DNA from 3 places in the Corynebacterium freneyi genome. Region 3 is predicted to be linked to each of the others. Evidence: predicted binding sites of a transcription regulator. Region 3 holds the regulator's gene; each other region holds the start of a gene.

The links. Region 3 encodes LexA, which represses DNA repair genes until DNA is damaged. Its sites were predicted from a motif close to CGAACANNTGTTCG; they were not measured.
Region 1: CFREN_RS10480 (DUF222 domain-containing protein) is a predicted target of LexA. The motif match lies at 6,012-6,025, and genes of this name have one in related genera.
Region 2: CFREN_RS09015 (HNH endonuclease signature motif containing protein) is a predicted target of LexA. The motif match lies at 1,944-1,957, and genes of this name have one in related genera.

Annotation. Positions count from the first base shown of each region.
Region 1 covers NZ_CP047357.1:2,334,168-2,344,061, reverse strand. The annotation lists gene CFREN_RS10505 (carbohydrate ABC transporter permease) at 1-872, opposite strand, end outside; gene CFREN_RS10500 (ABC transporter substrate-binding protein) at 1,004-2,260, opposite strand; gene CFREN_RS10495 (ABC transporter ATP-binding protein) at 2,475-3,587, opposite strand; gene CFREN_RS10490 (sensor histidine kinase) at 3,718-5,118, shown strand; gene CFREN_RS10485 (response regulator transcription factor) at 5,160-5,936, shown strand; gene CFREN_RS10480 (DUF222 domain-containing protein) at 6,274-7,983, shown strand; gene CFREN_RS10475 (ABC transporter ATP-binding protein) at 8,063-8,824, shown strand; gene CFREN_RS10470 (hypothetical protein) at 8,949-9,854, shown strand.
Region 2 covers NZ_CP047357.1:2,031,297-2,041,190, reverse strand. The annotation lists gene recO (DNA repair protein RecO) at 1-946, shown strand, start outside; gene CFREN_RS09020 (isoprenyl transferase) at 1,072-1,800, shown strand; gene CFREN_RS09015 (HNH endonuclease signature motif containing protein) at 2,032-3,909, shown strand; gene CFREN_RS09010 (Fur family transcriptional regulator) at 3,993-4,469, opposite strand; gene CFREN_RS09005 (glycine--tRNA ligase) at 4,758-6,143, shown strand; gene CFREN_RS09000 (hypothetical protein) at 6,186-6,971, shown strand; gene CFREN_RS08995 (TPM domain-containing protein) at 7,546-9,597, opposite strand; gene CFREN_RS08990 (deoxyguanosinetriphosphate triphosphohydrolase) at 9,737-9,894, shown strand, end outside.
Region 3 covers NZ_CP047357.1:1,360,508-1,370,401, forward strand. The annotation lists gene CFREN_RS06175 (DeoR/GlpR family DNA-binding transcription regulator) at 1-376, opposite strand, end outside; gene ptsP (phosphoenolpyruvate--protein phosphotransferase) at 721-2,445, shown strand; gene lexA (transcriptional repressor LexA) at 2,524-3,234, opposite strand; gene CFREN_RS06190 (hypothetical protein) at 3,905-4,087, shown strand; gene nrdR (transcriptional regulator NrdR) at 4,190-4,639, shown strand; gene hrpA (ATP-dependent RNA helicase HrpA) at 4,643-8,704, opposite strand; gene CFREN_RS06205 (Na+/H+ antiporter family protein) at 8,806-9,894, shown strand, end outside.

The DNA.
Region 1 (9,894 bases), 970 kb from region 3:
ACGCCGAAGATGAGCAGGAACACCAGCGTCGACAGTGCCGACGCGGAGTTGAAGTTGCCCTGGCGCATGTCCTCGACGACCAGCTGCGAGATGGTGGCGGTCGGCGAGTTCGACGACGACGAGATCATGATCACCGGCAGGTCGTACATGCGCAGCGCGTCGAGGGTGCGGAACAGCACCGCCACCATCAGCGCCGGCTTGACCAGCGGAAGCGTGATGTGGCGGAACCGCTGCCACGTGGTGGCGCCGTCGACGCGGGCGGCTTCGTGCACGTCCTTCGGGATCATCTGCAGCCCGGCGAGGATGAGCAGCGCCATGAACGGCGCCGTCTTCCACACGTCGGCGACGATGACCGCGGATCGCGCGGCCCACGGGTCCGTGGTCCAGCGGATCGCCTCGTCGGTGAAGGGCGCGAGGATCGCGTTGGCGATGCCGTAGTCTGCGAAGATGAACTGCCACAGCTTGGCGGTCACGGCCGTCGGGATCGCCCAGGGGATGAGGACCGCCGCGCGCAGCATGCCGCGTCCGACGAAGTCGCGGGCCATCACCAGCGCCATGCCCAGGCCCAGCAGCGTCTCCAGCGACACCGTGACCACGGCGAAGAACAACGTGATGCCCACCGAGGGCCAGAAGTCCGTGGACAGGGTGCCGGGCGCGCACGTGCCGACGGTGCCGTCGGCGAGCATGCAGCGCTGCGTCAGCCAGTAGAGGTAGTGCTGGAATCCGGCGAAACCGCCCTCCACGAACATGCCCGTGTCGGGGTCGATGTGCCGGTCGGCCTGGAACGACAGGAAGATCGCGCGGATGATCGGGTAGCCGATCACCACCGCCAGCACCGTCAGCGCCGGGGCGATGAGCCACAGGGCCTTCAGCTTCGACGCCGGTTTCGACGCCGACGTCGACGGCGGTCCGTCGCCGTCGGGGGCCTCGTTCCCGGCGCCGCCTGGCGGCGGCTGCTGTCGGTGCTTGCCGACGGTCGACGTGGACACGCGCGACTCTCCTTCTAGTTGCCGGCCTGCTCGAGCGCGGCCTTCATGTCGGCGATGGCCGTGTCGACGTCCTTGGTGCCGTTGATGGCGGCGTAGGCGTTGTCCTGGATGGCCTTGGTCATGGCCTTGTAGTACGGGGAAACCGGGCGCGGCTTCGCGTTTTCCAGGGACTCCTTCAGCGCCGGCAGGTACGGGAACTGCTCGACCAGCGACTCGTCGTCGTAGATGGAGGCGAGCACCGGCGGGAAGGACTCCTCGGCGAAGCCCATCTGGCTCTCCTCCGAGATGATGTACTCGATGAAGTCGCGGGCCGTGGCCTTGTTCTTCGAGTGGGCGTTGATGCCGTTGTTGTAGCCGCCCAGCGTGGACACGCCCACGCCGTCCGGGCCGACCAGCGGGGTCACCTCGAACTTTCCGCCCACCGGGGTGTCCTCGGCGGCGTCGAACATGTACGGCCAGTTCACGGCGTACGCGGACTCTTCGTTGGTGAAGGCCTGCAGCGTCTCCTCCTCCGTGGCACCGGTGGAGGCCTTGGTGATCGTGCCGTCGCCGTAGGCGTCGACCAGCGCCTGCAGGCCGGCCTTGGCCTCCGGGGTGTCGACGGTGACGTTGCCCTCGTCGTCGATGAGGGAACCGCCCCAGGCGTGGATGGCGTCGAGGGTGTTGACGCTCAGGCCCTCGTACTGCGACAGCTGCAGGGTCAGGCAGCCCTTGTCCTCCGGCAGCGGCTCGCACGATTCGCGCAGGGCATCCCAGTTCTCCGGGGCCTCGGGGATGAGCTCGGTGTTGCGGAACAGCAGCTGGCCGTTGGTGTTCTGCGGCACCGCGTAGACCGTGCCGTTGTAGGTCGCGGAGTCCACGGCCGGCTGGAGCAGACCGGAGGTGTCGACCTTCATGGCGTCCTGCAGCGGCACGAGGTAGCCGTTGGCGGCGAACTCGGCGGTCCAGGTGACGTCGAGGGCCATCACGTCGAACTCGTCGGACGACGCCTCGAGCGACTGGACGAGGGTTTCGTGCTGGGCGTCGGCTTCACCGGCGAGCTCGTGGACGGTGACCTTTTCGTCGGGGTTGTCGGCGTTCCAGCGCTCCGCGATCTTCTGGACCTTCTCGATGTCGTTCTTGCCCATCGCGAAGGTGATCGGGCCGCGGGCGTCCTGGCCCTCCTCGGCCGCGGGATTGTCCATGCCACCGTTGTCGTCGGAGGAGCAGCCCGCGAGGACCAGGCCGGAAACGGCGAGGCCCGCGAGCAGCGACGTGCGGAATGAGACCATGATGGTCGTCCTTTCGTGTCCGTGAACGTCCCCGGCAATCGGGGTTCGTCGTCGAGTTTAAATGCTATGTGGGGTAAAACACAGGGTCATTTAAGGTTTCGCCGAAGACCGCGTGTCGCGGACGAGGTCCGGGAGGCCGGCCGGAGCCCGACCGGAGCGCGACGGGAGCCCGACCAAAGCCCATCCAGAGCCCGGCCAAAGCCCTTCGGGCCGGTCAGTTCAGTCGCAGGCCCGTCTCGACGTCGAACAGGTGCAGCTTGATCGGATCCGCCACGATGGACACTCGCGTGCCGATCGGGGGAGCGGCGCCATCGCCGACGCGGGCGATGAGCGGCTCGGCCGCATCCGCGCCGACGCCGCCGACGGCCTCGTCCGGGTGGGCGTACACGTAGGAATCCGCGCCGAGCTCCTCCACGAGCGCGACGGTCGCCGCGATGCCCCCGCCGCCTTCGCGACCGTCGCCCAGCGCCGCATTCTCGGGCCGCACGCCGACGACGACCTCCCCGCCGCGTCCCCGCAAACGCTCCGCCACGGCATCTTCGAGCCGGATGCGCTGATCGCCGAAGAGGACGGCATCGTCGTCAAGCCGCGCCCGCAGGAGGTTCATCGCCGGGGAACCGATGAAACCCGCGACGAACACGTTCGCCGGCCGGGCATAGAGCTCCTTCGGCGGCGCGACCTGCTGCAGAACACCGGCATCGAGGACGGCCACGCGGTCGCCCATCGTCATCGCCTCGACCTGATCATGCGTGACGTACACCGTGGTGACCCCCAGCTCCCGCTGCAGTGCGGCGACCTGGGTGCGGGTCTGCACGCGCAGCTTCGCGTCGAGATTCGACAGCGGCTCATCCATGAGGAACACCTGCGGCTCGCGGACGATCGCCCGGCCCATGGCCACCCGCTGCCGCTGCCCGCCTGACAGGTCCTTCGGCTTGCGGTCCAGATACGGAGTGAGATCCAGCATCGCCGCGGCCTTCTCCACGCGGGCGTTGCGCTCGGCCTTGCCCACCTTCGCCAACTTCAGGGCGAAACCCATGTTCTCGCGGACCGACATGTGCGGGTACAGGGCGTAGTTCTGGAACACCATCGCGATGTCCCGGTCCTTCGGATCATCGTGGGTGACGTCGCGGCCGTCGATGAGGATCCGTCCGGCCGTCACCTCCTCCAGTCCCGCGAGCATCCGCAGGGACGTGGACTTGCCGCAGCCCGACGGGCCGACGAGCACCAGAAACTCGCCGTCCGCGATGTCGAGATCGAGGCCCTTCACGGTGGGCGCGTCCGCGCCGGGATACGTCAGCTGCGCGCGTTCGAAAGTGACGGTCGCCATGGGATCAAGCTAGCAGAGGGGTCCGTCACGGGACGGCCGCATCGGCGGGCGGTTCCGGTGGGGCGGCATCAGCGGGAATTCATACCCGGGGACGACGGCATGACGGCGCCGCCGCGCTAGCGTGTGGGCCATGTCCGTATCCGACCGCGCCGACCGTGCAGACCGTGCCGCCCGCGACACACGCATCTCCCGCGCCGTGCGGGCCGTCCGCTCGGCCACCGGTGCCGCCGCGAGCCCCGGCCGCCCCTGGTCCGGGGTGCTGTTCGATGCGGTGTTGGCCGCTTTGGTGCTCGCCCTGTGCGTCGGCCTCGACCATTCCTCCGTCTACGACCCGCCGGTGTTCGTGCCCGGGCAGGACGCGGTGCCGGAGTGGGCGGTCGGCGTGCATTGGGCGTGGGTGATCGTCGCCTGGGGCGTCATCGCGGTCCGGCGGGTGTGGCCGGACGTGGCGAACATCGCGCTGCCGGCGTTGCTCGCGTTCCACCTTGCGGTGCTGCCGACGGGGTATACGTCGTTCGTCGTCACCTGTTTCGCGATGCATCACCTCGGCCGGCACGTGCCGCGCGGGTGGTCCGTGCCGGTGTGGATCGCCGTGTCCGCCGGGGTGCTGGTGGCGTTGGTGGTCAAGGGCGGGTACCTGGTCATCGCCCCGGAGGTCGGCCTGGTGTTGACGCCGGTTGCGCTGACGGTGCTGGGCTTTTTCTGGATGCTGGGCCTCAACGGCCGCCGCCGTGACCGGGAGTTGATGGCGTTGCGCGATCGGGCGGAGCTCGCCGCCATCGCCGAACGCACCCGCATCGCCCGCGAGATGCACGACATCGTCGCCCATTCGCTCACCGCCGTCATCGCGCAGGCCGACGGCGGCCGTTTCATCGCCGCGAAGAATCCGGACAAGGCGGTGGAGGCGTTGGAGAACATCGCCTCCACGGCGCGCGACTCCCTCGGGCAGATGCGGCAGTTGCTGTCGGTGTTGCGAGATCCGGCTGATTTCGGGGACGGTTCCTTGCTTGACGACGGCCCGTCGCAGGCCTCGAGCGACCCATCGCAGGCAGGGGCCGGGGAGGCGGGGGCCGCATCGGACGGCGCGGGAAAGACTGTCGCGGCATCGGCTGCGGAGTATGCCCCGATGCCCGGCCTGGACGCGTTGCCGCAGCTCGTCGCCGAATCGACGAGGGCGGGGCTGCGCGTGACGTTCACCGAGGAGGGGACGAGGCCGGCGGTCGGCGCGACGATGCAGCTGACCATCTACCGGATCGTGCAGGAGTCCCTCACCAATGCGCTCAAGCACGCGGGCCACGTCGCCGTCGACGTGCGACTGGAGTGGGGGAAACGCGACTGCACCGTCACGGTGCGCAACGATGCGGGAACCGGGAACGTGGAGGTCGAGCCGTCGCGGGGCAGCCGGGGCGAGCCACGCATCGGCCGGGGGATCACCGGCATGCGGGAGCGGGTGGCGCTGCATGGCGGCACTCTGGAGATCGATGACGCGCCGGGCGAGTTCACCGTCGTCGCGCGGTTGCCGAAGGGGTGAGTGGAGTGAGCGGGATGAGCGGAGCGAACGGGACGGTGGACGTGATCCGGGTGGCGCTCGCCGACGATCAGGCCCTGGTGCGGGCCGGTTTCGCGATGGTCGTCGATTCCCAGGACGACATGGAGGTCGTGTGGCAGGCCGACGACGGTGCCGCGGCGGTGGCGCAGGCGGCGAAGCGGACGCCGGACGTGATCCTCATGGACATCCGCATGCCCGGCCTCGACGGCATCGAGGCGACGAGGCGAATCCTCGCTGAAGGCGGCGAGGCGGGCAACGACACGACGCCGAGGATTCTCGTGCTGACCACTTTCGACGTCGACGAGTACGTCACCGACGCCATCGCCGCCGGCGCATCCGGGTTCCTGCTCAAGGACGCCGCCCCCGAGGAACTGCTCGCCGCGATCCGGGACGTGGCGGCGGGAGACTCTGCGCTGTCGGCGCGGTCGGCGGCGCGGCTGATCGCGCAGGTCCGGCCGATGCTGGGCGGTGCCGACGGTGCCGTGGCGGACGGGCCTCCGGTCGCCGCCGCCGGTGGGGTGGACGACGGGGAGGCGGAGGCGTCGTCAAGCGACACGGCGGGACAGGTGCACGTCCGCGACGACCTGCCCGACCCGCTGACGCTGCGTGAAGAGGAAATCCTGCGGCTCATCGCGCTCGGGCGCACCAACGCCGAAATCGCCGGGGAACTGCACATCGCGATGCCCACCGTGAAAACGCACGTCGGGCGCATCCTGATGAAAACCGGCGCCCGCGACCGCGTCCATGCCGTGCTGTTCGCGATGAGCACCGGGCGCGTCGGCGTCGGCGAGCTGGAGTAGGGGGCGGAGGGGCTGGCCTCGAGCTGGCAGGGGACCGGAACCGGATCGGAAGGGCCCGGAACCGGCCGGGTGTGGCGAACAGATGGTGGGTTTTCGGGAGCCACATCGAGCCCGCCGCGGCACTCGTATTCGAACGGGAGTGACAACTGCCTCTGATTCTTTGAAAGTGCAGTAGCGGGTGTGGTGGGCGGGGGTAATCGCACGCGTGACGTGCGACGATGATAAAACTCTTGCGGGAGGCGCGATTTGGGGGATTGATTTTCGCGGCTCGTAAAAAATCGAAAAAAAGTGCGATTTTCGGGTTGTGGTCGTCGTCAAGCTGCCTGATGATGGGGGCATGACCGGACCTGCGGAATGCGCCACGGATCTCCTCGCCGCCATCGCCACCATCGGCGAGGCGGTGGAGGTCGCGACCGGCGGCTGGGACCGGCTGGACCGCCAGCAGGTGGACGATGCGTACGAGGCCCTGGAGCGGGCGCGCAAGCGGATGGCCATCATCGATGCGGAGTTCATGAAGGCGCATCGGACGCACCACCATGTGACGGATCGGGGAGTGGGCCGCACGTTCGCGGAGTGCGCGAACACGTCGCGCGCCGAGGGGCGTCGGCGGGCTGCGGCGCACCATCGGCTGCACCAGTGGGAGTCTTGGCCCGGTTCCTCCGGCAATCCGGAGTACATGCCGGCGGTGCGGGAGAAGGTGGAACAGGGTGTCATCGGCGCCGACGCGGTGGAGAAGATCGACCGGGCGATTCGTTCGATGCCGGCGGCGATTCAGGCGGAACTCACCGAAAAGGCGGATCCGCACATCGCCGAGCTGGTGGAGAAGGTCCGCGTCGATGACCTCGATCAGCTCGGGACGATGCTGCGTGCGCTGTTCGGGATCGATGACCCGTACACCGACGAGGACCGCAAGCGGAACCGTTCGATCCGCGTGGGCAAGCAGGGTTACGACGGGATGAGCAAGATCTACGGCCACCTCACGCCGCATTTGGCCGCGCTGTTCAAGAGGCTTGCGGCCGATCACGGGCGGCCCGGTGGTTTGCTCGACGACGCCGCCGATGACCCGCGCACGCCGTCCCAGCGACTCCATGACGCCGTGGAAGCCGCTTTGGCCGCGGGGTTCGGCCGCGGAGCCGATCCGACCGGCGGTGAAGGGTGGGGTTCGAAACCGGACGGCGGAGCGCCCGAGGAGGGCGGCGGGCCCGAGGATGATTCCCCGTCGGGAGGTTGTGGCCAGGTCGTCGACCCGAACTTCGGCGCCGATGCCGACACCCTCTATGACATCCCGGACCACGGAGACGGAAAGAAGCGGAAGCGGAAACGCGGTCGCCTTGCGCCGGCCCGGGGGACGACCTCGATCGTCGCGGTGACCACGTTGGCGGAGCTGCTGGCGCTCAACGGAACCGCCTCCACCGACACGAACGTTCAGATGACGGTGGCGGACGCCGTCGAGCATTGCGACGCCCGCAACCTGTTCCTGCAGGTCCTCGATTTCCAGGGGCGGACCCTGTATTTCGGGCGGTCGCGGAGGCTCGGGTCGATGGACCAGTACCTCGCTCTCTTCGGGGAGGAGGGGATGAGCTCGGCGCCCATGACATCGGCGCCGGCCGCCTCGTGCCACATGCATCACATCCGGGGATGGAAGTTCGGCGGAACGACCGACCTGCCGAACTTCACGTTCGTCGACCCCGCTACCCACGCCAACACCGACGACTCGCGGACCGACCCCGACAAGTGGTGGTCCCGCCCGGGCAACGGGCCCGGGGAGCCCCGCGTGGTGTGGAAGCCCCCGAGATCGATGGATCCCGAGCGCAATCCGGCCGAAAACGAGCATCCGGCGGGGTGGTGCAACCCCGGTCGGGTGATCCGCAGGGAAAACCGCAGGGAGCAATGCAGGGAAAACCGCAGGGAACAATGCAGGGAAAACCGCAGACGGGAACGGGAACGGACCGGCGAGCGTGATCGGGAACCGGATCGGGAGCAGCGGCGGCAACCCGTGCACGACCGGCGAAATAACCCGGATGATGCGTCTAGTACCCCGGTATGACCCGGCAGCGCCAAATCGACCTGCGGAAACCATCCCGTGGGGCGATTTGGCGCATCCGCATTTCGATGAGCATGGGGTCATGTTCGAAATCAGGAATCTCACCAAGTCCTACGGCCGCACCCGCATCATCGACGACCTCAGCTTCACCGTCCCCAACGGGGCAGTCACCGGTTTCCTCGGCCCCAACGGTTCCGGCAAATCCACGACCATGCGCTGCATGCTAGGTCTCGACCGCATCGACCGCGGCGAAGCTCTCATCGATGGCCGACCGCTGACCGGCTACCGTGCGCCGGCGCGCGTCGTCGGCGCCATGCTCGACGCCGGGTGGATGAACCCCAAGCTCACCGCCCGCGGCCACCTGCGGACCGTCGCCCGCGCCGCCGCCCTCGACGACACCCGAGTCGACGACTGCCTCGCCCTCGTCGGCCTCGAATCCGTCGCAGGCAAGCGGATCGGGGGATTCTCCCTCGGCATGAAGCAGCGCCTCGGCCTGGCCACCGCGATGCTCGGCGACCCGACGCACCTCGTCCTCGACGAACCCGTCAACGGCCTCGACCCCGACGGCATCCGCTGGATCCGCAAGTCCATCCGCGCCTTCGCCGACGAAGGCCGCTCCGTGCTGGTGTCCTCCCACCTCCTGTCCGAGATGGAGGTCACCGCCGACCGACTCGTGATCATCGGCAAGGGCCGCCTCGTCGGTGAATGGGACAAGGACGAGCTGCTGCGAGGCCACGCTTCCCTCGAAGAGGCTTACTGGTCCGTCGCCTCCGAGCACGCCGAATACGGAACCGCCGCCGACTCCGCCACCGCAGGCAACTACCCGGGTACGGCCGCCGCCTGAGCAGCCCGGGCGCGGCCGTCGCCTGAGCGGCCCGGCCGCAGTCGCACAACCCCGGCGGAACCCACGGCCTCAACGGAATCCACGGCCTCAACGGAATCCACGCCACGACTTCAGGAGAACCATCATGACCACCACTTCCTCGACCACCACCTCATCCGCGACCGCCCCTTCGTCGACGACCGCCCCTTCCACGACTGCTGCGGCATCGCCGAGTGGCACTGCGTCGACCAACACCGCCTCGGCTGGGGCTGCCCCGGCCAACACCGCTTCGGCCAACGGCGCCTCGTCCGCCTCCGTCCCCGGCCCGCTGAACCTGCTCGGCTCGGAACTCGGCCGCCTGCTCAATCTGCGGGCGACGTGGGGATACGCCTTGGCCATCGTGGCGATCATGGCGGGCATCCCGATGCTGATGTGGCTGGGCACGCGCGGGGCGGCGACGGAGTTCAGGTTCGAACCGACGCTGCCCGACGTGCTGCTCGGCTCCGACTTCGCGGTGATCGTGGCGATGATCTTCGCCGCCGGCGGCTCCGCGGCGGAGATCGCCGGACGCCGCATCGCCTTCGGTTACCTGACGTCCAACAGCCGCCCCGGCGTGCATGTCGCGCGGATGGTGGCGCAGGTCATCGTCGTGGGCGTGGCCATCGTCGCCGGGTTCGCAATCGCGGCCGGGTTCCTCGCCGCGGTCGGGGCCCTCGTGCCGGAGGGGTTCGGCGGCGCGGCGGCGCACATCGGCATTCTGCTGCTGTGGACGGTGATCGGCTCGGCCGTCGGCATGCTCGTCCCGGTCACTGCGGTGGCGACGGGCCTGCCGGTGGCGTGGATTCTCCTCGTCGAGGTGGCGCTCGGTACGGTGCCGATCGAGTTCCTGAACAAGCTGACCGAGTACCTGCCGTGGACCGCGTCGCGTCAGCTCCTGGGCATGATGGACATCGGCGTCTCCAACGTCCACGCCGGCCTCGTGCTCGCGGCCTGGTCGGTCGCGGTCATCGGCGGCGGCATCATCGTGGCGGCCCGCCGCGACGTGAAGTAGGAGAAGCAGAAACGGCGTCTCGGGCGGCACCGCTTCACGG
Region 2 (9,894 bases), 670 kb from region 3:
TCGCGACCGGGCGATCGTCGTAAAGCGTCACGACCTGGGGGAAGCCGACCGGATCATCGTCCTGTTCACCCGGAACCACGGCATCGTCCGCGCCGTGGCGAAAGGCGTGCGTCGCGCCAAATCCCGCTTCGGATCCAGGCTGGCGCCGTTCGTCGAAACCGACGTGCAGATCCACCCCGGCCGCAACCTCGGCACCATCACCGGCGCCGACACGATCCGAACGTGGGCCGCACCCATCGTCGACGACTACGCCCGCTACACCTGCGCCTGCGGAGTCCTCGAAACCGCCGAACGCCTCGCCGGCGAAGAAGGCGCCCCCTCGCCGGGCCTGTGGGACCTCACCGTCGACGCACTCGACGCCCTCGCACACTCCGCGACCGCCGCCGATGTCGCCGCGACCGCCGTCACCGACGCCGACGCCGCCAACGCCGATGAACGCGGCCCCGAAAACGGCGTCCACCGTAGCAGCACGCTGGGCGGGCACAATGGCGGCGCACCCCGCCGCACCCCCGGACTCCTGCTCACCGCATACCTGCTCAAAGCCATGGGCGAAGCCGGCTGGGCCCCCAGCCTCTTCGACTGCGCCCAATGCGGAAAACCCGGCCCCCACAAGGCATTCGCCCCAGCCGCCGGCGGCGCAGTATGCGTCGAATGCCGCCCACCCGGCGCCGCCACCCCACCCACCGACGTCCTCCGCCTGATGTGGTGGCTCGCCCACGACCGCTGGGACTACATCGACGCCGTCTCCGACCGCCGAGGATTCCGCCCCCTCGCCTCACAAGCCCGAGGCTTGGCGACGGCTCACCTCCACCACCACCTCGGCCGACGCGTCGCGGCACTGTCCTTCGTCGACGCCCGCTGGGGAGAAGACGGCAGCCCCCGCACCTCGACCACGCCGACCGCCCGAACCCACCCCGGCGCACCGGGACGCGGCACACCGTCGTAAAGCCACGCCCACCGGAACCGAGCCCAGCGGAACTGGTGCCCGCCGGAACTGAGGCCCACCGGGACTGGGGCCCGCCGCACCCCGTGGGGCATGATGAAAACGTGACGACGCCGAAATCAAACCCCATCCCGCACGATTCCCCCGTCCCCGAAGAATTCCTCCCCAACCACATCGCCCTGGTCATGGACGGAAACGGACGCTGGGCCCAAGAACGCGGAATGAAACGCACCGAAGGCCACAAACGCGGCGAAGCGGTGCTCATGGACTGCGTCGACGCATGCCTCGAAATGGGCGTGCCCCACCTGTCCGCCTACGCCTTCTCCACCGAAAACTGGCGACGCTCCACCGACGAAGTGCGATTCCTCATGGGCTTCAACCGCGACGTCCTGCGCCGCCGCCGCGACGAACTCGACGCCAAAGGCGTCCGCGTCCGCTGGGCCGGCCGACGCCCCCGACTGTGGCGCTCCGTGATCAAGGAACTCGAAACCGCCGAACGCCAGACCGCCGACAACACCAACATGACCCTGTACATGTGCGTCAACTACGGCGGCCGCGCCGAAATCGTCGACGCCGCCCGCGAGATCGCACGCCTCGCGGCAGCCGGGGAGATCAAGCCCACCGACATCGACGAAAAGAACTTCGCCCGCTTCCTCGACGAACCCGACATGCCCGACGTCGACCTGTTCCTCCGCCCCTCCGGCGAACAGCGCACCTCCAACTTCCTGCCGTGGCAGTCCGCCTACGCCGAACTCGTGTTCCAGGACCGCCTGTTCCCCGACTTCACCCGCGAGGACCTGCGCGCCGCCGTCGTTGAATACGCCAAGCGGGACCGTCGCTTCGGCGGCGTCAAGTAGGCGGCGGCAAATAGGCGGGAACCACCGGAGTACAACGACGGGGGAGGCGAGCGGGGCTGGTCCTGGGAAAAATTCGCGGAATCGGTCACTTTCGGCTTTGCGACGACGCTTTCGCCGGTGGCGGCCCGCCCGAATGGCGGATTCGAACAAATATGCGTCGCGGCCGATCTTGATCTGCTGATAGCGTCCGGGGTGCGAACAGGAAAGCGAACAATCACTCGGGGTGGGGCGATGTCGACGGCACACGACAACGGGGCGGGCGACGACCTGGCGGGACTCGTCGCAAAGCTGACGCGAAACATAGAGGGCATGATCCGGCAACTGACCACCCTGCCCATCGGGGCAGTGGGCGGCGACGGACACCACGGCGACGAGATCAACCACGTCGAAGCCGGCGTCGTCAGGCTGCGCCACGCCATGCGCGCCGCCGACGTCGTCTTCGCCGAATACGCCAACGCCGTCGTCGTCAACGAACTGCACAAACGCGGCGGCGGACGCGCCACGCCACGGTCATACCTCAAGAGGCTGTTCGACATCACCGACACCGAAGCACGCCACCTGCTCGCATACCGCGACGCACTCCACCCCGAACCCGACCCCGACCCGCCCGCCGACGCCACCCCCGAAGAACTGGAGGCCGCCGAAAAACAACTCCACCGGCGTCGCGCCATCGGCGAACGACTCGCAGCCTCCGCCAAAAAAGGCAACTTCCCAGTGTGCCGATCCAACCAAATGAACGAAGTGCTCGGCAGCTTCACCGGACAAGAGCACGGACTCATGGAGGACGTCGCCGAAGCCATCACCGACAACATCGACTCCACGCCCGCCGACCTCTTCCGGTCGATGTGCGCCAACGAAGCCCGCAAACGCCTGGAAAAACGGAAATCGGCGACCAAAGCCGGCACCTCGCAGGCCAGGCTGACCGTCCGGGCGCCCAACGTCGACGGACTGTGCAAACTCGACGCGATGCTGCCGGCGCCGACCGCCGCAGTGCTTAACGCGCTGCTGCACCTCAACGCCGGGCCCGGCGCCTTCCTCGACCTGCCCGACGGCGTCAAAGATCCCCGAACCCTGACCCAACGACGCGTGCACGCCCTCCACCACGTGCTGCTGTTCGCGCTGCAGCACAGCGGAGCCGGAGCTGCGGCGGGAGTCGGGGTGGATGCCGGGGATGGTGTTGATCTCGGTGCGCCAGGCGGGGTCCGGAGCGGAACCGCGACCGCCGGAGAGTCGGGCGGCGGAGGCGGAGGCGCCGGGAAGGTGAGCCGCAGAGCGGGAACCGCAGGTGGAGTCCGGAGCGGGGCCGGAAGCGACGCGCCGGAGGCGGACGACGGCGCAGGGGAGGGCGCAGGGGAGGACCATGGCCGGGGATTGCTGCGATGGTTGCGCACCGAATCAACCTACTGGGACCCGGAACGATGCCCCTTCGTCGCCGACCTGTACTCGGGAGTCGCGCAACCGCTCGACCGCCCGAATGCCGGCGTGGCGTCGATCGTGATGGCGATCAGGGCCTCGGACTTCGACGACGAACTTCAGAGCGCCCAACGGGAAGGGCCGCCGGAAGGGGAGCGGCGGGTGTTCAAACGCTTCCCGACGAACACCGGCATCGACCTGACGCTGCCCGAACTGGTGACCCTCGGGGCTCACAAGTACGCGTGGTTGGCGTTGCTCGACGACATCACGGGACGCCCACTCGACCTGGGCCGATCACGGCGAACCGCCGACCTGTGGCAGCGAGTCCTGCTGCTGGCGTCGGAGACCGTGTGCACCTACCCCGGATGCGAACAGCCCGCCGACATGTGCGAAACGCACCACATCGACGCCTGGCTATTCGGAGGGGCCACCGACATCGGCAACTGCACACTCCGCTGCCCGGAACACCACCGCGAAAACGACGACGCGGATGCTGGCCATGCCAGTGGGCGGGCCACCCACCCCCGGGAAACCGGACGAGTCGGGCACGTGAAACCGGGCCGGGCCCCCGAGTTCAACGACTCGCCGGCGGCACGCAGATCCCCCGGCTGGTCCGAATCCTGGTGGGCGACCTACCAAGCCGACAGGAGAGAAGCGCAGTCGACGTCGACCGGATGGTGGAGCTGGTCCAACTAGATGGGCTCGGCAGTTAGACGGAATTTCGAACCAGGCGGGATCTCGAACCAGACGGCCTCTCGGAACGGCCAAACGGTCTTCGTCTAAGACTCTTCCTGGCAGTCGCCGCACACCCCGAAAACCTCGGCGGTATGACCGGTCAACCGGAAACCATGCTTGGTGGCGAGGTCACCCGCCCATTCCTCCACCGGGCCGCCGCCGATCTCCACGGTTTCACCGCAATCGGTGCACACCAGGTGATGGTGATGATGATCCCCGCACAACCGGTACAACGCTTCACCGGCATCGGTGTGCAGAACATCCACGGCCTTGACCTCCGACAGCGACTGCAACGTCCGATACACGGTGGTCAACCCGACCTGGTCGCCGCGTTCCACGAGCACCCGATGAATGTCCTTTGCGGAGCTGAACTTCGTGATGTCGTTCATCGCCGCGATCACGGCCTTGCGCTGCCTGGTGCTGCGCACTCCGATCTTCGGGGTCTGGGCGGCGGCACCGGTGGCCGCCCCTCCGGCGTCGCCCGACCCGACACCGGCACCAGAACCCTTCGTGGATGACATCGCCGACTTCTCCAATCCCGACATGATCACCGCCCCAAACCGCACCTTCGCGGTGGACCGGGGAGGTGTCGTCGCAAAGCTTGCTTCGCATCCCGACACTACCCTCGGCGAAATCCCGGGGTCGATGGGCATGAAACTCACCATGCCGGTTAGAGTGGGGGACACTTGTCGACCGTCCACCCGGACAGTCGATTGCACGGGGCGGCCGATGAAGCCGCCCACCGTCATCCCGTGCCCGCCGGATCCACCGCGGGGCGGGACACCGTGAACCAAGGAGCGTTTGAGGCAGTGGCCCCGAAGTCTGTCGTCGATACCGTCGCGAACCTGTGCAAGCGCAGGGGTTTCGTCTACCCCTGCGGTGAGATCTACGGCGGTACGCGCTCCGCGTGGGACTACGGTCCGCTGGGCGTGGAGCTGAAGGAAAACATCAAGCGCCAGTGGTGGAAGACCTTCGTCACCGGACGCAAGGACGTCGTCGGCCTCGACTCGTCCATCATCCTGCCCCGCCAGGTGTGGGAGGCCTCCGGCCACGTCGCGACGTTCACCGACCCGCTCGTCGAATCGCTGCACACCCACAAGCGGTACCGCGCCGACCACCTGCTGGAGGCCTACGAAGCCAAGCACGGCCACCCGCCGGCCAACGGCCTCGCCGACGTTCCGGACCCGGAGACCGGCCAGCCGGGCAAGTGGACCGAACCGCAGATGTTCTCGGGCCTGCTGAAGACCTTCCTCGGCCCCGTCGACAACGAGGTCGGCCTGCACTACCTCCGCCCGGAGACGGCGCAGGGCATCTTCGTGAATTTCAAGAACGTCATGACCACCGCGCGCATGAAGCCGCCGTTCGGCATCGCCCAGACCGGCAAGGCGTTCCGCAACGAGATCACCCCGGGCAACTTCATCTTCCGCACCCGCGAGTTCGAGCAGATGGAGATCGAGTACTTCACCGCCCCGGATGACGCCCCGGCGAAGTTCGACGAGTGGGTCGACGCCTGCTGGAACTGGTTCATCGACCTGGGCATCAACCCGGAGAACATGCGCCAGTACGACGTCCCGGACGACGAGCGCGCCCACTACTCCGCCCGCACCATCGACTTCGAGTACCGCTTCCACTTCCAGGGCAACGAGTGGGGCGAGCTGATGGGCGTGGCCAACCGCACCGACTACGACCTCGGCTGCCACATCGAGCACGCCAAGGAGGATCTGCGTTACCACGACCAGGTCACGGGCGAGAAGTACGTGCCGTACGTCGTCGAGCCGTCCTTCGGTCTGACCCGTGCGCTGATGGCGTTCCTGTGCGACGCCTACACCGAGGAGGAGGTGCCGAACGCCAAGGGCGGCACCGACACCCGCACGGTGCTGAAGCTGGACCCGCGCCTGTCGCCGGTCAAGGTCGCGGTACTGCCGCTGTCGAAGAAGGACACGCTGACTCCGACCGCGGAGGCCGTCGCCGACAAGCTGCGTCAGCACTGGGCCGTCGATTACGACACGTCGGGTGCCATTGGTCGTCGTTACCGTCGTCAGGATGAGATCGGTACGCCGTTCTGCGTGACGGTCGATTTCGACACGCTCGAGGATGACGCGGTCACCGTGCGCGATCGTGACACGATGGAGCAGGAGCGCGTGAAGATCGACGAGCTCGAGGGGTACCTCGCACAGCGCCTGATCGGTTGCTAGTTCGCTTTTCGACGATTCCCGCCGTCAGCTAGGAGACAACGCATGAGCGACCAGAACGATCGTCCCGGGCTCGATGCCGAGGGGGTGTCGGAGGAGCCGACCGTGGCGCCCGCGGAGGACGTCGAGGCTCCGGAGACGCAGGCTGTGCCGGAGAATCCGGGTGCTCCCGAGTCTTCGGAAACGCTGGAAACGCCGGATGCCCCGGAGTCTCCGGAGGCACCGGGGCTGCGGGAGATCGACGAGTCGCATGCGGCGACCCTGGATGACGGCACCGTCGTGCGGTGGGAGAGCTGGCGTCTGGGGGAGGAGGTCAAGGACGGCGACAAGGTTCGCATTCCGGTGATCGCCGAGGGTGCTGAGGTGGCGGAGTACGTTCGCGTTGGCCCGGAGGAGGCGATCGCGTCCGCGCGGGGTGCGTGGGATCTGGATGTCGTCGGCGATGGGCGTCTGGTGGCCACTTTGCCGGATGGCCGGGTTTTCACGGCGGGCGGCAAGGATCGTCCGAAGTTGGCCCGGGCGAAGAAGATCGACGTTGATTTGGGCGGTGATCGCCACCTGGTCGTGGTGTGCGAGGGGTCGCAGAATTACGTGATCGAGGATGCTCGCGGCGGCAAGTTGGGGCAGTTCACGGGCGCGAATCGTGGTGTGCGTGCGGCGGAGATTCAGTACGACACCGATGGTGGCCGTGCGTTGCCGGATGAGGAGAAGATTTTCCTGTCGTGGGTGGCGCGTCGGGTGCTGGAGTACCGGATGGTCAGTTCGACGTGGATTCTCACGGTCTGTCTGTTGCTGTTGATCGCTTACCTTGTGTGGGTGTGGGTGGCGTAGGACGCGATGGTTGGCGGTGATCGGCCCGGGCGTGTGCCGGGGGAGGGTGTGGGGCCCGTTCCCGGTGGCGCGCCCGGGCCGTGGCGTGTGTCGGGGGTGGTGCCGGCGGGCCGGTCGGGGGTTGGTTCGGGGCAGGGGGGTGTGCTTTACGACGCTGATGGGGTTGTCATTGCGGCCGGTTGGCGGGTGACGCCGTCGGGGTTGTCGGGGCGGACGTTTACGGTGTCGTCGCCGGGGGATTGGTGGCGTGCGCGGACGGTGGGTTTGACGGTGGCGCATGTGGTGGTGTCGGGGCCGGGCGGGGAGTTGAGTTTGAGGCGGCGTGACGGTGGGCGGGGCCGTGATGTGGTGGATGTCGGCGCTCGGCGTCTGGTGGCGAGGACGCGCGTGGATGGTGGGGAGGTCGTCGTCGAGATCGTCGGGGGTGATCCCGATGCGGCGGGGGTTGATGCGGGGCTTTTGGCGGCTGCGGCGTTTGCGTGTGCGCATGTGGATGGCGCCGCGCGTTTGATGGGGTAGCCCGGGTGCGGTCGGTTGTCGGCTGGGCCGCGTAGGTCGCGGCTCGCTGCGGCGGTCAGAAGCTCGCCGAGCCGCCGGATCCGCCGCCGAAGCTTCCGCCTCCGCTGAAGCCTCCTCCGCCGAAGCTGCCTCCTCCGCTGAAGCCGCCTCCGCTGTTCATCATGCTGCCGAGGACCATGCCGGCGATCATTGCGCCGGAGTTGCCGCCGCCGCGGTGTTGGTTCATGCGTTGGCGGTGGCGGTTGATGTCGTCGCGGGCTTTTTGGGCGGCTTGGCGTCCGAGTTGGGCGGCGGTGCGGGCTTCTTGGATGCCGCGGCGGGGGTGGTGGTCGGGGTCGTTGCCGGGGTTGGCGGCGATGTTTTCGGCGGTGGCGAGGTGGCGTTCGGCTTCGGCGAGGCGGGTGCGGGCGGTGGAGCCGACGATGCTGCGGCGGGTGCCGATGATGTCGCGGGCGGCGGTCACCTGGGCGCGTGCGTCGGTGAGTGCGTTGTGCAGGGTTTGCATTTTGCGGGCGAAGGCGTTGGCCGCGTCGCGGGCTTCTTCGAGTTGGTCGTCGAGGGTGGCGTCGGCGTCGGTGAGGATGGTCCAGGCGCCGAGGGGGTCGGTGGAGCTTTTTGCTTGGGCGATGTCGAGGGCGGTGCGGCCGGAGTCGGCGGCGTCGGCCAGGGCGTTGCGGTCGATGTTGGCGGCGTCGGGTGCGGCGAGGAGGTTGGTGGCTTCGGCGATTTCGTCGCGGACTTCGTTGATGAGGTCTTTGAGGCCGGTGAGGGCTTGGGCGATGTTGTCGTCGGCGTGTTCGATGGCTTCGACGAGTTTTTCGGCTTGGTCGAGGGCGAGGTCGGTGGCGCGGAGGGCGTCGACGAGGCCGGCTTGTTCGCCTGCGGGTTTGGTCAGCAGGGAGCGGGCTTCGTCGCCGGAGCGTTCGGCCATGTTGACGTGTTCGGTGGCCATGTCGACGTTGTCGGAGATGGAGGCCAGTGCTTCTTCGTCGTAGCGGGCGCGGAGGCCGTCGAGGATGGTGGCGGCGTTGGGGATGCGGGTGCGCAGGGCGATGCCGCGTTGGGTGAGGCGGTCGAGGGTGTCGGGTGCGTTGAGCAGTTGTTCGCGCATTTCGGCGTAGCGGGTGACTTCGCCGTCGAGTCGGTCGTCGGCGGTGCCGCAGGTGGAGATGATTTCCAGGAGGGTGCCGCGGCGTTCGGTTTCGGGGAGGTCGGGGGCGTCGTCGATGCTTTGGCGCAGTCGGAAGGCGCGGTTGAGGGTGCGTTGGGAGTGGTCGAGGGCTTGGGTGAGGTCCCGGACGCGGGCGTCGCCGAATTCGGCGCGGGCGAGGTCGAGTTCGGTGGTGGCGAGGCGGATGGATTCGTCGGTGGAGACGAGTTCTTCGCGGGCGAGTTGGTCGAGGGCGTCGGTGGAGAGTCGGTCGTGGGATTCGATGTCGTCGGGGTTGAGCTTTTTGCCTTGTTCGACTTCGGTGGCGGTGCGCTTCTTTTTGTTGCGGCGCGACCATGCGACGGCGCCGCCGCCGAGGGCTGCTGCTCCGGCTGCTCCTGCACCGAGGACGGCGAGGCCTTCGGTTGCGCCGGGGGCGGTGGCTTCGTCGATGGCGGCGAGGGCGGCTCCGGCCCAGTCGTCGTTTCCGAGTTGCGGGACGGCGGAGTTGGCGAGGTCGGGGCCGGTGGCGTCGACGTCGTTTCCGGCGTATGCGCCGACGTTGCGGTCGCCGACGGCGACGGCGAAGACGGCGAGGTTGGGGGTGCCGCCGAGGGCTTGCCAGGTTTGGTGGGCCCATTCTTCTGCTTGGATGCCGTCGAAGGTGTTGACGTAGATGATGCGCATGACGGTGCCCTGGTCCTGTTGGAGTTGGGCGGCGCGTTCGTTGATGGTGGCTTCGTCGGCGTCGGTGAGCACGTCGGCGGCGTCCCAGATGCGGCCGTCGAAGCGTTGCGGGGTTTCGGCTCGTGCGGTGGGCGGGGCCATGGGGCCGGGGTCGGTTGCGAGGAGCACGCCGGTGAGGGGGCCGGACAGGGCGACGAGTGCACCGGCTGCGATGGTTGCTGCGAGGCGGTGGGTGCGGCTGGTTCGGCGGAAGCGGTCGTGCTCGGTCATGTTCTCCAGGATACGTGGGTGCGTGGGCGTGCCGCGCGCCTACGGGCGGTGTCCGGCGCGAATGAGACCTGGGGGAGTTGCATGAGGGCGTACCGCGCGCCTACGGGCGGTGTGGTGGTTTCGGCGGCATGATGGGCGCGTGGCCGCTCGATTCCGTTATTCACCTTCCGATTTCGACCGCATCCTGCGTGAGGGGGCGAAGCAGTCGCTGCTGCCGGGGGCGGAGGTGGTGGAGGCGCATCGTACGGCGTTTGCCCGTGATCGTGCGCGTGTGCTGCATTCGGCTGCTTTGCGACG
Region 3 (9,894 bases):
TGACCACCGACCAGTGGCGCTCCTCGGGGAAGGCCGCCATGAGTTCGGCGAGCGCCTCGGTGGTGGTGCCGGCGTCGAGGAAGATGCCGCCGCCGGAGGAGGGCAGGAAGTCGATGGCCGCGCGGGCGATGGAGCGCTTGGCGTCCTTCTGGGCCTTCTTGCGGGCGTCCACGCTGACCTCGATGGTCTGGAACGACTTCGCGGCGACGGCGCCGCCGTGGACGCGGTGCACGGCGCCCTCGGCGTCGAGCTGCGAGAGGTCGCGGCGGATGGTTTCCGCGGTGACGTCGAAGTGGTGCGCGAGGTCGGAGACCGTCACCCTGCCTTCCACGGCCGTCAATGAAGCGATTTTGCGCCTGCGTTCTTCTGCGTACACGTCGTCTCCTGTGTCGAGCCGGCGTCGCCGCCGGGTGATGCCCGACCGTGGAGGGCGTATGCCCGATTTCGGAACGGGGCTTGGGTGAGCTTCATCTGCGTTGGCCTGGCGTTTGCCGTGGTGGGCGCCTTCCAGGTGAACAGTTTTTGCTACTTACGATTGTGCCCGAATGTGTGGGAAAGTCAAGTCTTATTTGGGTTTCAATGTGGGATGTTTCGCGTAGTATTCGGGGTGAGAGATTCCCGTTCGGTCCCCGCGCCGATTCGGGCCCCGCGTGGGCCGCGGACGGGGCCGGTCGGGTGAAACGAACCACGCCGTCCCGAGGAGAGATCATGTCCCCGTCCATGTCTTCGCCCGACTCCGACAACTCGTCCACCTCGTCCGCGCCCGGGTCGGTGTCGCTGCAGGCCACCGCCGTCGTGCCGGGGGTGGGTTACGCGCCGGCGGTGTGGGTGCGACCCCGGCCCGAGCTGCCGCAGGAGGGCGCGGCGATCGTCGGCGGGGACGTCGACGCCGAGATTGAACGGTTCCGGGCGGCGGCGACGGCGGTGTCCGAACGTCTTGCCGCGCGGGCGACGCAGGTGGAGGGCAACGCCTCCGAGGTGTTGTTGGCCACGTCGAAGCTGACGTTGGACCGCGGGTGGCACCGGGCGGCGGTGAAGGAGATCAAGGCGGGCGTCGCGGCGGAGTCGGCGACGATGTCGGCCATCGAGAAGTTCGTCGAGATGTTCAAGGCCGCAGGCGGCGTCATGGCCGAGCGCACGACGGACCTCGAGGACATCCGCGACCGCGTCATCGCCGAGTTGCGCGGTGACGAGGAGCCGGGCCTGCCCGCGGTGTCGGAGGCGTCCGTGTTGCTTGCCGACGACCTGTCTCCCGCCGATACGGCGACGTTGGATCCGGAGCTGTTCGTCGCCATGGTCACCAGTCTCGGCGGGCCGACCTCGCACACGGCGATCATCGCCCGTCAGCTCGGGGTGCCGTGCGCCGTGGCCGCCGGGGCGGGGCTGAATGCGATTGAATCGGGGACGTTGACGCTGGTGGACGGCGCGAAGGGCGTCATCACCGCCAACCCGGACCCGGAGGATGCGCGGGCCGCCGTCGCCGAGGCCGAGCGGATGGCGGAGAAGATCGCCGCGTGGTCGGGCCTCGGCCGCACCGCGGATGGGGAGCATATCCAGTTGCTGGCCAACGTCGGCGACGGCAACGCGGCGCGCATCGCGGCGGAGGGCGCGGCCGAGGGCATCGGCTTGTTCCGCACCGAGCTGTGCTTCCTGTCGGCCGCCACCGAGCCGACCGTGGAGCATCAGGCGGACATCTACGCCTCGGTGCTCAAGGCGTTCCCGGAGTCGAAGATCGTGTTGCGCACCCTGGACGCGGGGTCCGACAAGCCGCTGGCGTTCGCCAACCTCGATCACGAGGACAATCCGGCGCTGGGCGTGCGGGGCCTGCGCATCTCCCGGTCGAACTCGGGGCTGATGGAGCGTCAGCTCGACGCCATCGCGTTGGCCGCGGAGAAGGCCGGTCGCGGCGGGGATGCGCCCACGTGGGTGATGGCTCCGATGGTGGCGACGCTGGAGGAGGCCGAGTGGTTCGCGGACCTGTGCCGACGACGCGGGCTCACCCCCGGTGCGATGATCGAGATTCCCGCCGCGGCCCTGATGAGCCATGACCTGATGAAGGTGCTCGACTTCGTGTCCATCGGCACCAATGACCTCACCCAGTACGCCATGGCCGCCGACCGGCTGTCGCCGCACCTGGCGTACCTCACGGATCCGTGGCAGCCGGCGGTGCTGCGTCTGATCGACATGGCGTGCCGCTCCGGCAAGGACTCCGATACGCCGGTGGGCGTGTGCGGCGAAGCGGCGGCGGATCCGTTGCTGGCGTGCGTGCTCGTGGGGCTCGGCGTGACCTCGTTGTCGGCTGCGGCGACGGCCCTGCCGGGCGTGGGTGCCCAGTTGGCGGAGGTCACCGCCGCCCAGTGCGCGGACGCCGCCCGCGCCGCCCTGGATGCGTCGGATGCCGACGGTGCCCGTGCGGCGGTGCGCGCGGTGCTCCGACTGGAGTAGCGCGAACGGGGGACGTGCACGCGAAAAAGAACCGGGGCCCGAGCTCATGCTCGGGCCCCGGAGGAACTAGAGGAAGAACTAGAGGCGGCGCAGGACGCTGACGACGCGACCGAGAATGGTGACGCCTGCGTCGACGGGGATCGGCTCGAAGGCGTCGTTGTGGGGGAGCAGCCACGTGCCGGAGCGATCTTCGTGCCACTCCTTCACCGTGGCCTCGCTGTCGGCGTCGCCGTCGATCATCGCGGCGATGAAGTCGCCGTTGTTCGCCGTCTGCTGGGACTTCACGACCACCCAGTCGCCGTCGAGGATGCCCGCGTCGACCATGGACTCGCCGACGACGCGGAGCATGTACAGATCACCGGACTCGACGAGCTCGGCGGGCAGCGCCATGTGCTCGTCGATGTTCTGCTCGGCCAGGATCGGGTTGCCGGCGGCGATCTGGCCGACGATGGGCACGTAGGTGGGGGCGGTCGCACCCTCCGGGACATCGGGGACGTCGGCCGACTTCGGCTTCGGGCCCGGCTTTCCGGCGTGCGTGCCCAGCTGCTGCTTCAGATCGCGGACGTCGACGGCACGGGGCTTGTGGGGATCGCGGCGCAGCGCCCCCTTCTTCTCCAGCTCCTTGAGCTGGTAGGCCACCGACGACGTCGAGTTCAAGCCGACCGCGTCGCCGATTTCGCGGATGCTCGGCGGGTAGCCGCGAAGCGACACCGCATCCTGGATGACTTCGAGGATGCGCCTCTGGCGATCCGTCAACTGGGTCTTGTTCGACTGCTTCTTCTCGGCCATGTGTCCACTCCCACTGGTTCAGGTCGTGCTCGATCGCGTCGTGCTCGGTGTCGTCGTGCTGGGTGTCGTCGTGTCGGGGGCGTCGTGTTCGGCGTCCGTCGCGCCGGTCATTCCCGCCCGCCGTTCGAACACGACCCTACACCAAAACCACCCGTTGTGGCACAACTGTTCGAAGTTTTCGCCCCCATCTCTGGACGCGCTCCCGTGGCGGTGCTATAAATCGAACGCGGGAACGGAGTCGAACATCCGTGCGGCACGTTCGAAAGGGATTATCCGCGTCGTTTTTTACGATGCCCGCAGATTGCCGGATGGAAGGAGCCAACCGATGACCGCCTTTATCGAAGATTACCGCATCAACACCCTGACCAGGGGAGAAGAGCAGCTTTGCGACGGGGTGCCCGCGTGGGTCCGGCAACGCCCGATCGGCGCTTCGGCTCGTGTCGGCGCGTCCGTTCGTCGGTCCGCAGCTTCCGGCGATGTTCGACGTCGTGGTGGCTCGGATCGAACGGGGGTCCGCACGTCCCGTGGCCCGTCGAACGGCCGTCCGGGTGGCGTTCCGGGGGCTTCTCGGCGTCCGAACACAGGGCGAACGTCACCGGTGCCCGCACCCGGACACGGTGTTTCGAACATCGGCCACGTTCGGGGTAGCCGTTCGGTCGTCCGGGGTCCGGTGCAGGGAGTGCGCCGCAACGCCACGTCCATGGCCATCGTCGCGGGCATCGGCGCCGTGTTCGGTCTCATGCTCCACTTTTCCGGCCTGGGGGCGCCCATGCCGGACACTCCGCCCACGCCGACGTACGTCGGGGCGTCGAGCACGGCTGGGGAACCCGTGGCAGGCGGGGTCGCGAAGTAGGGGCTCGCCACAGAGGGGGTACCACGGAGGGGTCACCACGGAGTGGGGGACGAGTAAATGGGGTTGGCCGTACAGGAGGGTGCACGCCGTATGCTCGGAAGCGTGCATTGCCAGTTTTGCCACCATGATCAAACGAAGGTCATCGACTCGCGTCTCATCGACGACGGCATGACCATCCGCCGCCGGCGGGAGTGTTTGTCGTGCGGTAAACGATTCACCACGCTGGAACGCTCCCAGCTCGTCGTCGTCAAGCGTGACGGGGTCGTGGAGGACTTCAGCCGTGACAAGGTCATCCGCGGCGTGCGGCGGGCATGCCAGGGCCGTGACGTGCCGGAAGCATCGTTGAAGTTGCTCGCCCAACAAGTCGAGGAAACGCTGCGTTCGAAGGGCACGCCGCGCGTCAATTCCAACGACATCGGCCTGGCCATCCTGGAGCCGCTGCGCGACCTCGACGAAGTCGGCTACCTGCGGTTCGCGTCGGTGTACAAGTCCTTCAGCTCCGCCCAGGATTTCGAAAACGAAATCCGGTCTCTGCGCGAACGCGACGCGTAGCACCTACCGCAACTTGTCGATGGCCTTCTTCACTCGCTGCGGCGACACCGTGCGGGCCGTGCCCAGACGCTGGGCGAACAAACTGACGCGCAGCTCCTGAATCATCCACCCGATGTCGCGGACGGCAGCCGACTTCCGGCGGCCCTCCGGCAACGCTGCCAGACGCTTCTCCAGGTACTCCTTGACCTCGGTGACCTCGTCCTCCAATTCCGCATCACGGTCGGGATCGAGGACCATGTCGGCCAGACGAATCTCCATCGCCTCCAGGTACCGGGACAGATGACGCAGATTCGCCCACCCGTGACGGGCGACCGCACCCTTGGGCAGCATGAACGCAAGCTGCGACCGCATGTCGTCGATCGCCGGGCCATCCCACTCGTCCAACTGCGACACCACCCGGTGATACGCCGGAAGCATCTTCGCCATGCCCACGACGAGCTGACGAACCTGCCCCGCCACCTGCGGCTTCACCGTGTCGCGCAGCGTCGCGTACTCGGCGGGATCGCGGACCGGACCGCCGGCGTCGATCATCCGGTCGCGCACGACGGTCACCCGGCAGTCCTCGACGAGGCCCTCCGTCCCGGCATGCGGCCACGCGTCGACGGCGACCCGCTGCTGCAAGGGCAGTCCCTTGACCATCGCGGTGGTCTGCACGGTGCATTCGCGCAGCAGCATCGTCAGCGTCGCCGTCATCAGCGACGCCTTCGCCTGCGCCTCCGTCGGCACGACCTTCACCGCGACGCCGTCCTTGGTGGCCACCAGCGTCGGGTAGGCGGTGACCTTCTGGCCGTCGACGGTGTTCTCCACGGTCTCCGGCACGGCGCCGAGGTTGTCGGCGGTCCACTCCTTCACCGCCGCATGCTGGGACGAACCGGCCGCCTTCGCCACGGCCGTGGTCACCTGTCCGGCGCGCCGCTTCTGCAGCGCCAGCAGATCCCGGTCCTGGTCGGTGACGTCGCCGCGCCGGTCGACGGTGGCGAAGTTGAACCGCAGGTGCGGCGGCAGTTTGGTCACGTCGAAGTCGTCGGCGTTGATGCCCGTGCCGCCCAACTGGCGCAGCGCATCGGCCAGCGACTCCCGCAGCGGCCGCGCGTACGGGGTCATCGACGCCAGGGCGCGTGCCGCGAAGTCGGGGGCGGGCACGACGGAGCGTCGCGAGGCCTTGGGCAGGGTGCGGATCAGCGATTCCACCAGCTCCTGCCGCAGTCCGGGCACGAGCCAGTCGAATCCCTCGTCGCGCAGGCCGGCCAGCAGCGGCACGGGCACGTGGAGGGTGACGCCGTCGTCGTCGGCCCCGGGTTCGAAGCGGTAGGACAGTTGGAAGTCGAGGCTGCCCTGCTGCCACAGGTCGGGGAACGCGGCGGCGTCGACGTCGTGGGAATCCGGGTTGACCAGCGCGTTCGGGTCGAAGTCGAGCAGGTGCGGGTCGGATTGGGACGTCTTCTTCCACCACCGGTCGAAGTTGGCGGCCGTGGTGGCGTTGTGCGGGATCTTCGCGTCGTAGAAGGCGTACAGGGTGTCGTCGTCGACGACGATGCCGCGGCGGCGGGCCTTGTCCTCGATGCGGGCGGCGTCTTCGAGTTTGGCGCGGTTGTCGGCGAAGAACTTGTGGTGGGTGGTCCACTCGCCGTCGACGAGGGCGTGGCGGATGAACATTTCGCGCGCGGCGGCCGGGTCGACGCGGTGGTAGGGCACGGCGCGGTCGACGACGACGGGCACGCCGTAGAGCGTCGACTTCTGGTAGGCCATGGCCGCGCCGCGCTTGGTGGACCAGTGCGGTTCGGAGTACTGGTGTTTGAGCAGGTGGGAGGCGAGCTTTTCCACCCACGCCGGTTCGATGCGCGCGGCGTCGCGGGCGAAGGTGCGCGAAGTTTCGACGATTTCGGCGGCCATGACCCACCGCGGCGGCTTCTTCGCCAGCGACGACGACGGGTGCACGAGGAACTTGGTGTTGCGGGTGCCGGTGAATTCCTTGCCTTCGCCTTCGCGCACGCCGATCTGGGACAGCAGGCCGGCCAGCAGCGATTGGTGGATGGCGTCGGGGGAGGGGTCGTTGCCGTCGACGGACCAGTTCCAGCCGAGGTCGGCGACGACTTGGTTGAGCTGGCGAATCAGGTCCTGCCATTCCCGCACGCGCATGTAGTGCAGGAATTCACGTTGGCACATTTTGCGGAATTGGTTGCCGGACAATTCGGCGCGCTTTTCCCGCAGGTGTTCCCACAGTTTGAGGTAGGACAGGAAGTCGTTGGTGGTGTCCTTGAATCGCGCGTGGGCCTGGTCGGCTTGGGCTTGCTTTTCCAGGGGGCGTTCGCGCACGTCCTGCAGGCTGAGGGCGGCGACGATGACGGTGACGGGTTTGAGCGCGCCGTTGGCGTGGGCTTCCACCAGCATCCGGGCCAGTCGGGGGTCGACGGGGATGCGCGCCAGTTCGCGGCCGGTCGGCGTCAGGGACAGTGCGTTGTCGGCGCCGTCGCCGTCGTCGTGTGCGTCGCGGGTGCCGGTGCGTTTTTTGCTTGACGACGTCCCGGCGGTGTCTTTGGCAGAGGCCAGTGCCCCGAGTTCGTCGAGAAGTTGCACGCCGTCGCGGATGGCCTTGTGGTCGGGGGCGTCGACGAAGGGGAACGCCGCGACGTCGCCGAGGCCGAGGTTGGCCATCTGCAGGATCACCGACGCGAGGTTGGTGCGCTGGATCTCCGGATCGGTGAATTCCGGGCGGGACAGGAAGTCCTCTTCGGAGTACAAGCGGATGGCGATGCCGTCGGCGACGCGGCCGCAGCGGCCCGAGCGCTGGTTGGCGCTGGCCTGGCTGACCGGTTCGACGGGCAGGCGCTGGACCTTGGTGCGGGTGGAGTACCGGGAAATGCGGGCGGTGCCGGTGTCGACCACGTAGTGGATGCCCGGGACCGTCAGCGACGTTTCGGCGATGTTGGTGGCCAGGACGATGCGTCGTGAAGCATGCGGACCGAAAACCCGGTGCTGCTCCGCATTGGACAGGCGACCGAACAGCGGCAGCACCTCCACGCCGCGCCACTTCTGGCCCTCGATGGCTTCCGCGGCCTCGCGGATCTCGCGCTCGCCGGAGAAGAACACCAGGATGTCGCCGTCGCCTTCCCGCATGAGCTCGCGGCACGCGGCGACGACGCCGTCGATCTGGTCGATGTCGGTGACGCGGGTTTCGGTCTGCCCGTTTTTGCGGGTGACGGTCTCCTCGACGACCAGCGGGCGGTAGCGCACCTCGACGGGGTAGGTGCGGCCCGATACCTCGATGATCGGCGCGGGCTTGCCGTCGGCGTCGGCGAAATGCTCGGCGAAACGCTCCGGGTCGATCGTCGCCGAGGTGATGATGACCTTCAGGTCCGGGCGCTTCGGCAGCAGCCGCTTGAGGTAGCCCAGCAGGAAATCGATGTTGAGGCTGCGCTCGTGGGCCTCGTCGATGATGATCGTGTCGTACTCGAGCAGCAGCCGATCACGCTGGATCTCGGCGAGCAGGATTCCGTCGGTCATGAGTTTGACGCACGTGTCGCGGCCGACCTTGTCGTCGAAACGGATGGCGTAGCCGACGTGGCCGCCGATCTTCTCGCCCAGTTCGTCGGCGATGCGCTCGGCGACGGTGCGGGCCGCCAGACGGCGGGGCTGCGTGTGGCCGATCTTGCCCAGCACGCCGCGGCCGAGGTCGAGCAGGATCTTCGGGATCTGCGTGGTCTTGCCGGAACCGGTTTCGCCGGCGATGACGGTGACCTGGTTGTTTTCGATGGCCTCGGCGATGTCGTCGCGGCGGGCCGACACCGGCAGCGACGCCGGGTAGGTGATCTCCGGGATCGACTCGCGGCGTTCCTCGACGCGCAGGCGAGCCAGCTCGATGTCGTCGGCGATCGCGTGGATCGACGCCGGCGCCGACGCGCGCTTGAGGCGGCGGCGGAAGCTGCGGGCTTCCGCGTGGGGCACCCCGTCCAGGCGCGCGTAAATGGGCCGCTTGTCCACGTGGGGGCGGGAATCGGGGGAGCGGCGGCCGCGTCGCTGACCGCTGCGAGGGGCGCGGCCGGAATTCTCGTTGTGCTCAGACATGGTTGCCAGCAAGGGTAGCCGCTGGCGGCGTTAGCAATCTCACTGGCACGGGCGGGGCCGTGATGCGGGAATGAATGCCATCGTCATTTAAGGTTTTTCTCATGAACTCCGTGTTGATCGCCGTTTTGGTGATGCTCATCCTCGCGATATCGCGCGTCCATGTTGTCCTGGCGCTCTTCATCGGCGCCCTGATCGGCGGTTTGCTCGGCGGCCTCGGTTTCGACGGGACGCTGGTGGCGTTCCAGGAGGGTCTGTCGGGTGGTGCGCGCATCGCGCTGAGTTACGCCTTGCTGGGCGCCTTCGCCATGGCCGTCGCCCAGTCGGGTCTGCCGCAGTTGCTGGCAAACAAGATCGTCGGCACGGTCACCGGCAAGGACCCGGAAGAAAACGCCAAGGCGGTCGGCGTCGTGAAGTGGTCGATGCTCGGCGGTTTCACCCTGATGGCGGTGCTGTCGCAGAACCTCATTCCGGTGCACATCGCGTTCATCCCGTTGATCGTCCCGCCGCTGCTGGTGGCCATGAACAAACTGAAGATCGACCGCCGGGCCGCCGCGTGCGCTCTGACGTTCGGCCTGGTGACCACCTACATGTTCATCCCGCTGGGCTTCGGTTCGATCTTCCTCAACGACATCCTGCTGGGCAACATCGAAAGCGCCGGCCTGGACACCAGCGACATCAACATCCTGCAGGCGATGGGCATCCCCGCCGCCGGCATGTTCACCGGCCTGCTCGTCGCACTGTTCATCAGCTACCGCAAGCCCCGCACCTACGCCGATGAGCCCATCGCCGACACGGGCGCCCGCGGCAGCGCCGACGCCGATCGGGACGATCTGTTCCCGGCCGGTGCCGCCGACCCGGACGCCGCCGGCGACTACGCCGCCGTGGACACCATCGCGCGTGCGGCAACCGAGCCGATCGAGCGTCGCAAGGTGATCATCGCGGTGGTCGCGATTTTCGCCACCTTCGGCATCCAGGTGTGGATGCAGTCGACCGATTTCGAGGCCGACTCGCTGCTCATCGGCGCGCTGGCGGGTCTGGCGGTGTTCATGATCACCGGTGGCGTCAATTGGCGCGAGGCCGACGACGTGTTCACCGCAGGTATGAAGATGATGGCCCTGATCGGTTTCATCATGATTTCCGCCCAGGGCTTCGCCTCCGTGATGACGGAGACCGGCGACGTCGAGCCGCTG